Regions from separate parts of the Angustibacter speluncae genome, predicted to be linked through region 2. Evidence: riboswitches for the same ligand, from Rfam matches in the RefSeq annotation. Region 2 holds a riboswitch; the other holds the start of a gene.

Region 1 (6,561 bases), on a different contig from region 2:
GTGACGTCGAGGGCGGCGAGCGCGGCGTCGGCCGCTGCCTGCCCGCCGCGCACCGGCGAGGCGGTCGGGTCGTCGCAGGTCAGGTGCCCCAGGTGCTCGCGCACCCAGGCGACCACGTCCTCGCGGTCGGACGGGATCGCGGGCAGCGTCGGCACCCCGCCATCGTCCGTCGCCCTCGGGCGCCCGGCCACTCGCGGACCTGTGCCGTCGCACCCCGACCGGCGGAGGGCGTGGGATTCGAACCCACGAGACGGGGGTACCGCCTAGCGGTTTTCAAGACCGCCGCGCTCGGCCACTACGCGAGCCCTCCTGGAGGGCCAGTCTCGCAGAGCGGCGCGCGGCCGGGGACCGCGTCGTCAGCAGCCGCCGTCGCCGGGGACGCCGGTGTCCCACCGCACCGTGACGGACAGGTCGCCCTGCTCGCCCCAGCCGACGACGGTCACGTCCTGCACGCCGGTGACCCCGGCGAGGTCGACGGCGTACCGGTCGCCCACCGCGGTGACGGTGCGGCCCACCACGCAGCCGGTGCCGACGGGCTCGCTGGTCGCGGTGAACGACCAGTCCTCGAGCGGGAAGCCGAACGGCATCGCCGGGCCGGCGCCGAGCTGCGGCGGCTCGGCCGGCGGCGCACCGTCGGCGCAGGCGCCCGGTCCGTCGGGGTCGGAGAAGCACCACGACCACGGCACGACGTCGACCCCGCCGGAGGCGGCCTGCACGGCCAGGACGGGCGGGTGGGCGGCATCGACCCGCACCCCGTCCGCGCAGCCGGCCAGCGCGCCGAGCCCCAGCAGGGCCACGGCCGCGGCCCGGGTGCCGACCGACCTCACGCACGACCTCCGACGAACCAGCACGACCTCGACCACCCCGACGTGCCGCGCACGACGGGTCGAAGGCGGACAAAGACCCTCACGCACCGTCACCGTCGGTGACGGAGGGTGAGCCGCCCGGGTGGAAGCGCACCCCCGATGGGCAAGTCTGCGGGCAGCCGACCGAAACTCCAGGGTGCTCACCCGTCCGGCCCACCCGCGCGCCCGCGCGGGTCTGCTCCTGCTCGCGACGCTGCTGTCGCTCGGGGCCTGGACGACCCCCGCGTCGGCCGCGGAGCCGGTCGCACCGGTGGAGCCCCCGAGCGCGCCGGCGCCGTCCGATGCCCCGGTGGTCGTCGCGCCCGCCGAGGCCGCACCGGTGCCCGTCACGAGCCCGGTCGCGGCGGTGGTGCAGCCGGACGGGCCGCGCTGGGAGGTCATGGGGGCCCGCGCGACCGCCACCCTGCGCTCCCTCGGCGTCGACGCCGCGACCTACGGCTACCGCGTCGACTTCGCGCCCGGACGCGGCGGCCTGCGCGGCATCACCTACCCGGACCAGCGGCTCATCGTGGTCTACGTGCGCGACTCGCACGACGACTACGACGTGCTGCGCACGCTCGCCCACGAGATCGGGCACGCCGTGTCCGAGACCTGCCTCGACGGCGGCGAGCGCCGCGCGTACCAGCGCGAGCGCGGCCTCGGGACGAGCTGGTACCCGTCGACGCTGTCGGCGTTCTCCGGCACCGAGGACCACGCGGAGGTGTTCGCGTACGCGACCCTCGGCGGCACCCGCGACTTCCGCGGCTACTCCGCGGCGGCCCCCGGGGCGGACCTGCTCGCCTCGCTGCGCGCGCAGCACCTGCTCGGCTGCTGACCAGCATCTGGGACGCGGTTGCCGCGATCCGGGACGCGGACGCACGCTGGTCGTGCCCATCCAGAGCGGCCGAGAGACCTGGCTCGTCGACGTCGCAGCAACCCGCCCACCCGGGTGAGGGTGCTACCGCCAGGACCGATGGAGGTCCACCACCATGAGCACCACCTCGCGACCCACCACGCTGCACCTCTCGACCGACGCGCGCTGTAGCGGCGCGAGCTGTCGTCGCGCCTGTCGCTGACCTGCTCGCCCGCCGCCCCTGCGGCGACCCCCTCGCCCCGCACGGCATCCCTGCGCCGCGCCCCCGCGGCCGGCGCAGACGCGTCCCCAGAACTCGCGCACCCGACGAGGTGCGCTGCCCGAGAGGTCTTCTCGTGTCCACGCTCACCACGCACGCCCCCACGCTCACCCACCCGCACCAGCAGGTCGACCTGGCCCGCCTGGTCGCCGACATCGCCGCCAGCCCCGCGCTGTGGCGCCCCGCCGTCCGGTTCGACGGACGCGAGCGCTGCTGGACCCGGCTCGACGCCCCGCCCGGCGTCGACGTCTGGGTGCTGACCTGGCTGACGTTCCAGGGCACCGACCTGCACGACCACGGCCGCTCCGGCGCGGCGTTCACCGTCGTGCAGGGCGCGCTGCACGAGATCCGTCCCGACTCGACCGGACGGCTGCGTCCGCGCAAGTTCACGCCGGGCGTCGTCGCCACCGTCGAGCCGGGCCAGGTGCACGACGTGCGCAACGAGCTGGCCGAGCCGGCGGTCAGCATCCACGCGTACTCCCCCTCGCTCACCGAGATGACCTACTACTCGTGGGCGGGCGGCCGGATCACCCCGGAGCGCACGGTGCGCACCGACGAGCCGGAGCAGGACCGGTGAGCGCGCAGCCCGTGGCGCCGCTGGCGCCGATCGACCTGCTCCTCGGCGAGGCCCGCAGCGGCCTCGACCGGCTCACCCCCGCCGAGGCGCGCGCCGCCCAGCGGGCGGGCGCGCTGCTCGTCGACATCCGCCCGGCCGCCCAGCGCGCCGCCGAGGGGCTCGTCCCGGGCGCCCTGGTGATCGAGCGGAACGTCCTGGAGTGGCGGCTCGACCCGGTGGGCGACGCCCGCATCCTCGACGCGCCCGACTACGACGACGTGGTGGTCGTGCTCTGCTCGCAGGGCTACGCGTCCAGCCTCGCCGCCGCCTCGCTGCAGGCCATCGGGCTGCGCCGCGCCACCGACGTGGTCGGCGGCTTCCTGGCCTGGCGCGAGGCCGGCCTCCCCGTCTCCCCCGGACCCTGAGCGCACCACGGTCCCGGGGGCGCCGACCGGCTGGGCACCGGTCGACGCACCGCGCCCGGGCCGGGACGCCCGCTGCGTCCCGGCCCGGGCGCGAGGTCGCGGAATCCTCCTCGCCCCGCCGACGTTGAGCAGGCAGAACGAGACGAGGAGACCCATGCTCGACCCCACCACGCTCTACGACCTCGACACCGACGCCGTCATCGACACCGCGGCGCACCCGCGTCCCGCGCTGGTGCACGCCCTGCACGGGTTCGTCGACGCCGGCGGCGCGTCCCGGCTCGTCGTCCAGCACCTGCTCTCCGAGCTCGAGACCCGCGAGGTCGCCCGCTTCGACGTCGACCAGCTGGTCGACTACCGCAGTCGCCGACCGCGGATGGTGTTCCGGCAGGACCGGTTCACCGACGTCGAGCAGCACCACCTCGTGGTGCACGCCGTCCGCGACGAGCAGGGCCGCGAGTTCTACCTCCTCGACGGCCCCGAGCCCGACCTGCAGTGGGAGCGGTTCACCAGCGCCGTGATCGGCCTGGCCGACCGGCTCGGTGTCGGCCTCGTCGTCGGCGTCCACGGCATCCCGTGGGCCGCGCCGCACACCCGTCCGGTCGGGATCACCGCCCACGCCAGCGACCGCGAGCTGATCGCCGGGCGCCCGCGCTGGGTCGGCGACGTCGAGGTGCCCGGTCACGTCGGGGCGCTGCTCGAGCTGCGGCTGGCGCAGGCCGGCCGCCAGGCCGTCGGTTACACCGCGCACGTGCCGCACTACCTCGCCGAGGCGGAGTTCCCGCCCGCGGCGGTCGCGCTGGTCGACGCGCTCGCCTCGAGCGCCGGCCTCGACCTGCCCACCGACGCGCTGCGGGCCTCGGGCGTGCAGGTGCTGCAGCAGGTCGACGCCCAGGTGGCCGACTCGCCGCAGACGCTGCAGGCGGTCGAGGGGCTCGAGCGCACGTACGACGCCGTGGTCGCCGGTCGCACCCTGGCGGGCCCGGGTCTGCTCGCGCCGACGCTCCCGGACGACGAGCTGCCGGGCGGCGACGAGATCGCCGCCGAGGTCGAGGACTTCCTCAAGCACCTCGGGGACTGACCCCGCCCGGCCGTAGGGTCGGCGGGTGCCTGACGACGGTGTGCCCGACGACTGGGTCGCCGCCGCCCGCCGCTCCTACGACGTCGTGGCCGTCGACTACGACCGGCTGCTCGAGGGCGCCTTCGACCGGCTGCCGCTCGAGAAGGCCCTGCTCGCCGCCTTCGTCGAGCTGGTCGGCCCGGGCACGACCGTCGTCGAGACCGGTTGCGGCACGGGCGAGGTGACGCGGCGGCTCCACCGGCTCGGGCTGCGCGTGGTGGCCACCGACCTGGCGCCGGGCATGCTCCGCGTCGCCCGCCGCCGCGACCCCGCCGCCGCCCTCGCCGCCGCGGCGCTGCACGCCCTCCCGCTCGCCGACGCGTCCGTCGACGGCGCGGTCTGCTGGTACGTGCTGCAGCACGTGCCGGACGAGGCGGTCGACGCCGCGCTCGCCGAGCTGCACCGCGTCGTCCGTCCAGGCGGACGGGTGCTCCTCGGGTTCCACTCCGGTGACGGCTCGCACCTGAAGACCGAGGGCTACGGCGGGCACCCGATGCGGGTGCACGTGCACCGCCGGACGGCCGCCCGGGTGGCGGACCGCCTGCGACGCAACGGCTTCGAGATCTCGTCGACCACCGAGACGGCACCTCCGCCGGGCAGCCCGAGCGGGGGGCGCCGTCGTGCTCGCGACCCGGTAGGGGTCAGATCCAGATCGCGGGGTCGACCAGGTCGAGCTCGTCGGTGTCAGCCCGCGTCGCCGCGGGCACGTCGCGCACGCGACCGGGGACCCCGACGACCACGGCACCCGCCGGCACGTCCTTGACCACGACCGCGTTCGCGCCGATCTGCGCCTCGTCGCCGACGACCACCGGCCCGAGCACCCGGGCGCCCGCGCCGATGACGACGCGGTCGCCCACGGTGGGGTGCCGCTTGGTGCGCGCCATCGACCGGCCGCCGAGCGTGACGCCGTGGTAGAGCATCACGTCGTCGCCGACCTCGCTGGTCTCGCCGATGACGACACCCATGCCGTGGTCGATGAAGAACCGCCGGCCGAGCCGGGCACCGGGGTGGATCTCCACCCCGGTGACCGCGCGCGAGAGGTGCGCGAGCAGCCTCGCGGGCAGCCGGCCGCCCGGTGTGCCCCACCAGCGGTGGGCGACCCGGTGCAGCCACACGGCGTGCAGACCCGGTGTCGTCAGGGCGATCTCGAGGCTGCTGCCCGACGCCGGGTCGCGGCGGCGGGCGGTCGCGAGGTCCTCCGCCAGCCGCGCCCGGGCGCGGACGAGCAGGTCGCCCAAGGTCAGTCCATCAGGTCGCTGTAGAGGATCGTGGACAGGTAGCGCTCGCCGAACGACGGGATGATGACGACGACGGTCTTGCCGGCGTTCTCCTCGCGCTGGGCCACCTTGACGGCCGCCGCCAGAGCGGCGCCGGACGAGATGCCGACCAGCAGGCCCTCCTCGGCGGCGGCGCGGCGGGCCCACTGCACCGAGGTGTCGGCGTTGACGTCGATGACCTCGTCGTAGACCTCGCGGTCGAGGATGTCGGGCACGAAGTTGGCGCCGATGCCCTGGATCTTGTGCGGGCCGGGCTGGCCGCCGTTGAGGATCGGGGACTCCTCCGGCTCGACCGCCACGATCTGCACGCCGGGCTTGCGCTCCTTGAGCACCTGGCCGACACCGGTGATGGTGCCGCCCGTGCCGATGCCCGCGACCACGACGTCGACGCCGCCGTCGGTGTCGGCCCAGATCTCCTCGGCGGTGGTGCGGCGGTGGATCTCCGGGTTGGCCTCGTTGGCGAACTGCTTCACCTGCACCGCGCCGGTCTCGGCACCGATCTCCTCGGCCTTGGCGACCGCGCCCTTCATGCCCTCGGAGCCGGGGGTGAGCACCAGCTCGGCGCCGAACGCGCGCAGCAGGGCGCGCCGCTCCTTCGACATCGTCTCGGGCATGGTGAGGATGACCTTGTAGCCCTTCGCGGCGCCGACCATCGCGAGCGCGATGCCGGTGTTGCCGCTGGTGGCCTCGACGATCGAGCCCTTCGGCTCGAGCTGGCCCGAGCGCTCGGCGGCCTCGATCATCGCCACGCCGATGCGGTCCTTGACCGAGTTGGCCGGGTTGTAGAACTCGAGCTTGGCCAGCACCGTGGCCTGCGCCCCGTCGGTGATCCGGTTCAGCCGCACCAGCGGGGTGCGCCCGACCAGGGCGGTCACGTCGTCGTACACGGTCACGGCGGTCTCCTCGGGATCGGCTGGTGCGGCGACGGCGTCGCCGGGTCCTCCTGGACCCAACCCCAGGGTGCTCCCCCCGCATCCCGTCTTTCCCGACCGTCTCACTTCCTGGACGGAATCGTCCCATCAGGTGACTGGTGCCGGACGTGAGGGAGCCCGGACCGGACGGCGCGTGCACCGTCCGCCCCGGGCTCTCCCCCCGACCCCGCCCGCCCCGGTGGGTGGTCCGGGACGGGACGTCCTGCGAGCTCTCGCGTGCGCCCCGGCTCAGCGACCCGACGCGGCGGCCAGCCGCTGCATGGCGTGCTGGACCAG
Region 2 (6,561 bases):
CCATACCGGGCGCGGGTACCGGCATCGCGGGGCTGCGCGAGCGGGTGCGGCTCGACGGCGGCACGCTGCGCACCGGCGCGCACGACGGCGAGTTCACGCTGGAGGTCGAGCTGCCGTGGCGGACGTGACACCCGTTGCCACCGGACCGGTCTCGGTCGCCCTCGTCGACGACGACCCGCTCGTGCGCCGCGCCCTGCGGCTGCTGCTGGCGGGCGCCGAGGGCGTGGAGGTGGTCGGCGAGGCCGGGGACGGCGAGCAGGTGCCCGACCTCGTCCGCGCGCACCGGCCGGACGTGCTGCTCGTCGACGTGCGGATGCCCGTCGTCGACGGCATCGAGGCGATTCGCCGGCTCGCGCAGGTGGAACCGCACGAGCGGCCGGCCGCGATCGTGCTCACGACGTTCGAGTCCGACGCGAGCGTGCTCGAGGCCGTGCGGGCGGGGGCGGTCGGCTTCCTGCTGAAGCACTCCCCGCCCGACCGGATCGTCGACGCGGTCCGCGCGGCCGCGAGCGGCGAGCCCGCCTTCAGCCCGAGCGCGCTGCGCGCTCTGGTCGCGCACGTCGGGACCGGTTCTGCGGCAACGGTTCCCGAGCCGGCCCTCGAAGCCTCCGCGCTGTCCGAGCGCGAGCTGCTGGTGGCCCGCTCGGTCGCGCGCGGCCTCACCAACGCCGAGATCGCCGCCGAGCTCTACGTCTCGAGCGGCACCGTCAAGGCCGACGTGTCCGCGATGCTCACCCGGCTCGGGCTGACCAACCGCACCCAGCTCGCGATCGCCGCGCACACGCTGCCCCCCGAGCCGGCAGCGGGTGCGGACTGACGAGAGCCGTTGCGGCTCAGGCGCTCTGACAGGGCGACGCCGAGCCGTGGCCCTCGTCGTCGAGCCACGCGGGCAGCGCGCGGGGGTCGCCGACCGGCGCCCACCGGCCCTCGACGAGCTCGTACGCGAGCCGCGGGCCGTCGGCGACCAGGGCGCGCACGCCGGCCAGCAACCGGTCGACGTCGTCGGAGCAGGTGCCCACCCCGATGCTCGCCCGGACGGCGCCGTCGTCGAGACCGAGCCGCGCCAGCAGCGGGTGCGCGCAGAACTTGCCGTCGCGCACGCCGACGCCGTGCTCGGCGCTCAGCACCGCGGCGACCAGACCGGCGTCGTAGCCGGCGACGGTGAACGTCACCACGCCGATCGTCGACGGGGTGTCGTCCCAGATGCGCTGCACGCGAACGCCGTCGACCTGCACGAGCCCCTCGACCAGGCGGGAGCGCAGCGTCTCCTCGTGCACCTCGAGCGCACCCTCGGGCAGCGTGGCGACCGCGTCGCACGCAGCCGCGAGCGCGACCGCACCCAGGACGTTCGGCGTCCCCGCCTCGTGCCGCGCGGGAGCCGGCGCCCAGCGCACCTCGGCCAGCGCGACCTCGTGGACCGCGCCGCCGCCGGCCAGGTACGGCTCGGCCGCGTCGAGCCAGTCGCGTCGGCCGACGAGGACGCCGGCGCCGTACGGCGCGTAGAGCTTGTGGCCCGAGAGCGCCACGTAGTCGAGGTCGGAGCCCTCGAGGTCGACCCGGCGGTGCGGGGCGAGCTGGGCGGCGTCGACCACGATGCGCGCACCGTAGGTGTGGGCGAGGGCGGCCAGCCGCGCGACCGGCAGCTCCTCGCCGGTGACGTTCGAGGCGCCGGTGACGGCGAGCAGCGCGGTGGGGTGCGCCCGCAGCGCGTCCTCGACCGCGTCGAGGGTGCGCTCGAGCGTGCCGGACGGGGCGAGCACCCGGTGCGGCAGCCGCAGCCACGGCAGCAGGTTCGCGTGGTGCTCGATCTCGAGCACGAGCACGTCGCCGGCACCGGTCGGCACCGCGGTGGCGAGCAGGTTGAGCGCGTCGGTGGTGTTGCGGGTGAGCACGACGACGTCGTCGTCGCGGGCACCGAGGAAGCGGCCGATGCGGCGGCGGGAGGCCTCGTACGCGCGGGTGCTCACCTGCGACAGCCAGCCGGCGCCGCGGTGCACGGACGAGTAGTAGGGCAGGGCCTGCTCGACCCGCTCCTGCACCGCGACGAGCGCGGGGGCGCTGGCCGCGTAGTCGAGGTTGGCGTAGGCGGCGGTGCCGCCGGTGGCGAGCGGGACGTCGGTGGCGGCGCCCACGACGGGCAGCAGCGGTGCGACGAAGGAGCGCTGGGCGAGGGGGGTGGTGGTCATCGCTGGTCCTCGGGTCCGGGACCGCAACGGGTCCGCACTTGCCGGACCCGGTCGGGCCACGGCCTGGTCGTCACCCGGGGCACCCCACCGCGGAGGAGGGTTGCCGGCCAGCGAGCCGGGGCTTGTCGCTGGCGCTCTTGACCTGGCGTCCACGATGACCGAGCCCCGGCGACGTGTCCAGCGCGCGGACGTGACGTCCCACGATCCGGACCCGTCGCCGGGGCTCCCCCCGATCCCGCGGTCAGGTGGTCAGGAGACCTCCCGCCGCAGGGAGCGCACGGCGCCCGCCGCGAGCGGCAGCGCCACCCAGAGCGCCACTGCCGTCCCCACCTGCGGCCACGACGTCCCCGAGCGCGCCGCCAGGTCGACGAGTGCGCCGTGCAGGTCGACCCACGGCGCGGCCTCGCCCAGCACCCGCGGCGCGGCCAGCGCGACCGCGAGCGGGAGCACGAGGAACGCGACGAGCGCGGGCACCGTGGCGCCGAGCAGCGCCCCCAGCCCGGCGGCGGTGAGCGTCAGCAGCAGCGTCGTGGTGAGCTCGCCGAGGACGGCGTCGGTCGCACCGTCGAAGGAGGCGGGCACCCCCGCCCACCACGCACCCAGGACGGCACCGCCGACCGCGAGGACCGCGGTGACGAGCGAGGCCGCCAGAGCCACGAGCAGCGCCGCGACGACCTCGGCCGCCAGCACCCGCCCGCGCCGGGGCACCAGCGTGAACGTCGACAGCGCGGTGCGCTGCGTCCACTCGCTGGTGGTCGCCAGCACCCCGACCACGGGCAGCAGCAGCGCGACCCCGTCGAACGCGCGGGCGAGGTACGCCGGGAACGACACCGCGCCCGGGTCGGCGGCCGCCGCGGACCGGGCGTCGGTGAGCTCGTAGGCGAGCGCGCCGACGGCGAGCAGCAGCACCGCCAGCAGCACGGCGCGGCTCGCGCGGGTGTCGACCGCCTTGCGCAGCTCGAGCCGCAGCACCGTCCACCAGGACGGTCCCCGCACCGCCATGGCGCGCGCGAGGGGCCGCAGACCGGGCTCGACCTCGAGGAACTCGAGCGTCTCGGGCGGACCGGTCACGCCGCCACCGCCACCCGTGCCCGCGCCGGGAGCGGAGTGGACGCCGAGGTGAGGTCGAGGAACAGCTCCTCGAGCCGGGTGTCGTCGGCCCGCAGCTCGAGCACGGCCTGGCCGGCGGCGAGCGCCACGCGTCCCACCTGCTCGGCGTCGGCCTCGACCCGGGCGAGGTCGCCGTGCGGCGAGACCCCGAGCCCGCCCGCGACCAGCGCCGCGACGAGCGCGTCGTGGTCGAGACCGCGCACCAGCACGCCGGACGGCGGACGGAGCACCTCGTCGAGCGCGCCGTCGGCGACCACCCGGCCGCCCGCGACGACGACGAGCCGGTCGACGGTCGCCTGCACCTCGGCCAGCAGGTGGCTCGACAGCAGCACCGTGCCGCCCGCGTCGGCGAAGCCGCGCAGCAGCCCGCGCATCCAGCGGATGCCCTCGGGGTCGAGGCCGTTGGCCGGCTCGTCGAGCACCAGGACGTGCGGGTCGCCGATCAGCGCCTGGGCGATCCCGAGCCGCTGCCGCATCCCCAGCGAGTAGTCGCCGACCCGGCGGCCGGCGGCGGCGTGCAGCCCGACGCGGTCGAGCATCTCGCCGACCCGCGACGTGGGGACCCCGGTGGCGATGGCGGCCAGCATCAGCGTCTCGCGGCCGGTGCGGCCGGGGTGGTGGGCGGTGGCGTCGAGCACGGTGCCGACCACGCGGCCGGGGTTGCGCAGCTCGCGGAACGCCGCCCCGCCGACCGTCGCCCGCCCGGACGTCGCCCGGGTCAGGCCGGCGAGCACCCGCAGCGTGGTGGACTTGCCCGCCCCGTTCGGGCCGAGGAAGCCGGTGACCGTGCCCGGTGCGCACGCGAAGCTCACGTCGTCGACGGCGAGGGTGCGGCCGTAGCGCTTGGTCAGGCGCTCGATCGAGATCATGCGACGAGCCTGCTGCGCGCACCCGGCCCCGCGCGTCGGTCCGCGGTCTGCTCCCGGGCAGACGAAAGTCGGTGCCCGCGCGCCGGTCGGACCGACGTGCGGTGGACGACCGGCGGCGGCCGCGGTGCCTACGCTGCTGCGGTGACGCTCACCGACCGCGCCCGCGCCCTGTGGACACGCAGCTCGGGCCCGCTGTCGACGACGGCGTACGTCGTCCTCGGGCTGGTGGGCGCGGGGCTGATCACCGGCTACGCCGGCTCGGTCGGCGGCACGGTGCCCGGGGTCGCCGCCGCCCTCGGCAACGCCGCGCTCACCCTGCTGCTCGTGCGCCGCCGCACCTGGGCGCTGCCGATCGCCGCGATCGCGGCCGTGGGCTGCCTGCTGGCCTTCACCTACGCCGCGGCGTGGCTCGCCCTGTTCGCGCTGGCGATCCAGCGTCGCGACCGCTGGCTCGTCGTCGTGGCCTTCGGCGCTTGGGCGGGCAGCGTCGTGTCGTCGACGTTCATCATGATCGACCCGCTCGGGGGCGTGCTGCTCGCGAGCCCCATGTACGGGTTCGCCGTCGCGGGCGGCGCCTACATCGGCAGCCGCCGCGCGCTGCTGGTGAGCCTGCGCGAGCGGGCCGAACGGGCCGAGTCGGAGCAGGCGATGCGCAGCAACCAGGCCCGGCTGGCCGAGCGGTCGCGGATCGCGCAGGAGATGCACGACGTGCTGGCGCACAAGATCTCGCTGGTGACGCTGCAGGCCGGCGGCCTCGAGGTGAACTCCGGCGCCGGCCCCGCGGAGGTCGAGCGCGTCGCCGGGCTCATTCGCACGACCGCCCGGCAGGCCCTGGACGACCTGCGCGGCGTGCTCGGCGTCCTGCGCGGTACCGAGGGCGACGACCTGGTCACCACCGCCCGCACCACGCCGCTCGCCGTCGCCGAGGACCTCACCCCGCAGCCCGGCCTCGCCGACGTCCGCGCGCTCGTCGAGGCCTCGCGCTCGTCCGGCGTGCCCGTCCGGCTCGACTGGGACGTGCCGGACGCGCCGGTGCCCGACCAGCTCGGCCGCACCGTCTACCGCGTGGTCCAGGAGGCCCTGACCAACGTGCACAAGCACGCGCACGGCGTGAGCGCCGCGGTGCTCGTGCGCGGACGTCCCGGCGGGCGGATCGACATCGAGGTCGCGAACCCGCGTCCGGTCGGCTCGACGGTCGAGCCGCTGCTGCCCGGCACGGGCACCGGCCTGGACGGCCTCGCCGAGCGGGTCCGGCTCGCCGGCGGCCAGGTGCACGCGGGCCCGACGCCGGACGGCTTCCGCGTCCGGGCCTGGCTCCCCTGGCCCGCGCTCCCGCCCGGGCCGGCGCCCGCACCGGTGCCCGCCGGTGCGCCCGCGCCGTGGCCACCCCCGGGACCGGCCGGGTCGCCCGCACCGGGCAGGCTGGCCACGCTCGCCCCGCCGCTGCTCCCCGTCGACGCGGCCGTGCCCGACGACCCGGACGCACCCGAGGCGCCCGACGCACCCGTCCCCGAGGAGGACCGCCCGTGACGACCGCCGGTACCGGCGCCGAGGCGCGCACCCTGCGCGTGCTGCTGGTCGACGACGACCCGCTGGTGCGCGCCGGGCTGTCGATGATCCTGTCGTCCGACCCCGCGCTCGAGGTGGTCGCCGAGGCGGTCGACGGCGCGCAGGCGGTCGACGCGGTGCACGCCTCGCGCCCGGACGTCGTGCTCATGGACATCCGGATGCCGAAGGTCGACGGCCTCGCCGCGACCGCCCGCATCACCGCGCTCGACCCCGCGCCGAAGGTGCTGGTGCTCACCACCTTCGACCTCGACGACTACGTCTTCCGCGCGCTGGAGGCGGGAGCCAGCGGGTTCCTGCTCAAGGACACGCCGCCGCGCGAGCTCGTCTCGGCCGTCAAGGTCGTCGCCGCCGGCGACGCGATGCTGTCGCCCGGCGTCACGCGCACCCTCATCGGGCACTACGCGACCGAGGGCGCGCAGGGACGCCGGCAGCGGGCGCTGACCCGGCTGCAGGTGCTCACCGACCGCGAGCGCGAGGTGCTGGTCGCCGTCGGCAGCGGCCTGTCGAACGCCGAGATCGGCCGCACGCTGTTCCTGTCCGAGGCGACGGTGAAGGCGCACGTGTCGCGGCTGCTGCTCAAGCTGGAGGCGACGAACCGGGTGCAGGTGGCGATCCTCGCCCACGACGCCGGCCTGCTGCACGACTGAGCGACGTCAGTCGTCGCGGTCGAGCTCGGTCAGCAGCCGCAGCAGCTCGGCGCGGTCGGCGGGGGCCAGCCTGGCCGTGGTCGCCGCGAACTCGGCGGACAGCGCGTCCAGGGCCTCGCCCAGCACCTGCCGGCCCGCCTCGGTGGTGGCGAGGCGGTGCCGGCGCAGGTCGTCGTCGTC

Evidence for each region. A riboswitch is a leader RNA that binds a small molecule or an ion and turns the genes downstream of it on or off. The one in region 2 is predicted to bind S-adenosylmethionine.
Region 1: it holds a riboswitch for S-adenosylmethionine, as region 2 does, so the genes downstream of both, ACYVKY_RS07610 (cysteine dioxygenase) here and ACYVKY_RS05940 (aminotransferase class V-fold PLP-dependent enzyme) in region 2, are expected to answer to the same signal.

The regions. Positions count from the first base shown of each region.
Region 1 is NZ_BAAHAF010000064.1:2,673-9,233, reverse strand. It holds gene ACYVKY_RS07630 (FAD-binding domain-containing protein) at 1-155, opposite strand, end outside; tRNA gene ACYVKY_RS07625 (tRNA-Ser) at 223-310, opposite strand; gene ACYVKY_RS07620 (hypothetical protein) at 357-827, opposite strand; gene ACYVKY_RS07615 (hypothetical protein) at 1,003-1,680, shown strand; SAM riboswitch class I at 1,734-1,825, shown strand; gene ACYVKY_RS07610 (cysteine dioxygenase) at 2,055-2,555, shown strand; gene ACYVKY_RS07605 (rhodanese-like domain-containing protein) at 2,552-2,959, shown strand; gene ACYVKY_RS07600 (PAC2 family protein) at 3,114-4,037, shown strand; partial or broken gene ACYVKY_RS07595 (class I SAM-dependent methyltransferase) at 4,063-4,632, shown strand; gene epsC (serine O-acetyltransferase) at 4,718-5,314, opposite strand; gene cysK (PLP-dependent cysteine synthase family protein) at 5,317-6,246, opposite strand; gene ACYVKY_RS07580 (GTP-binding protein) at 6,514-6,561, opposite strand, start outside.
Region 2 is NZ_BAAHAF010000053.1:43,037-49,597, forward strand. It holds gene ACYVKY_RS05930 (sensor histidine kinase) at 1-128, shown strand, start outside; gene ACYVKY_RS05935 (response regulator) at 125-817, shown strand; gene ACYVKY_RS05940 (aminotransferase class V-fold PLP-dependent enzyme) at 834-2,186, opposite strand; SAM riboswitch class IV at 2,216-2,329, opposite strand; gene ACYVKY_RS05945 (ABC transporter permease) at 2,436-3,257, opposite strand; gene ACYVKY_RS05950 (P-loop NTPase family protein) at 3,254-4,165, opposite strand; gene ACYVKY_RS05955 (sensor histidine kinase) at 4,307-5,695, shown strand; gene ACYVKY_RS05960 (response regulator) at 5,779-6,381, shown strand; gene ACYVKY_RS05965 (hypothetical protein) at 6,388-6,561, opposite strand, start outside.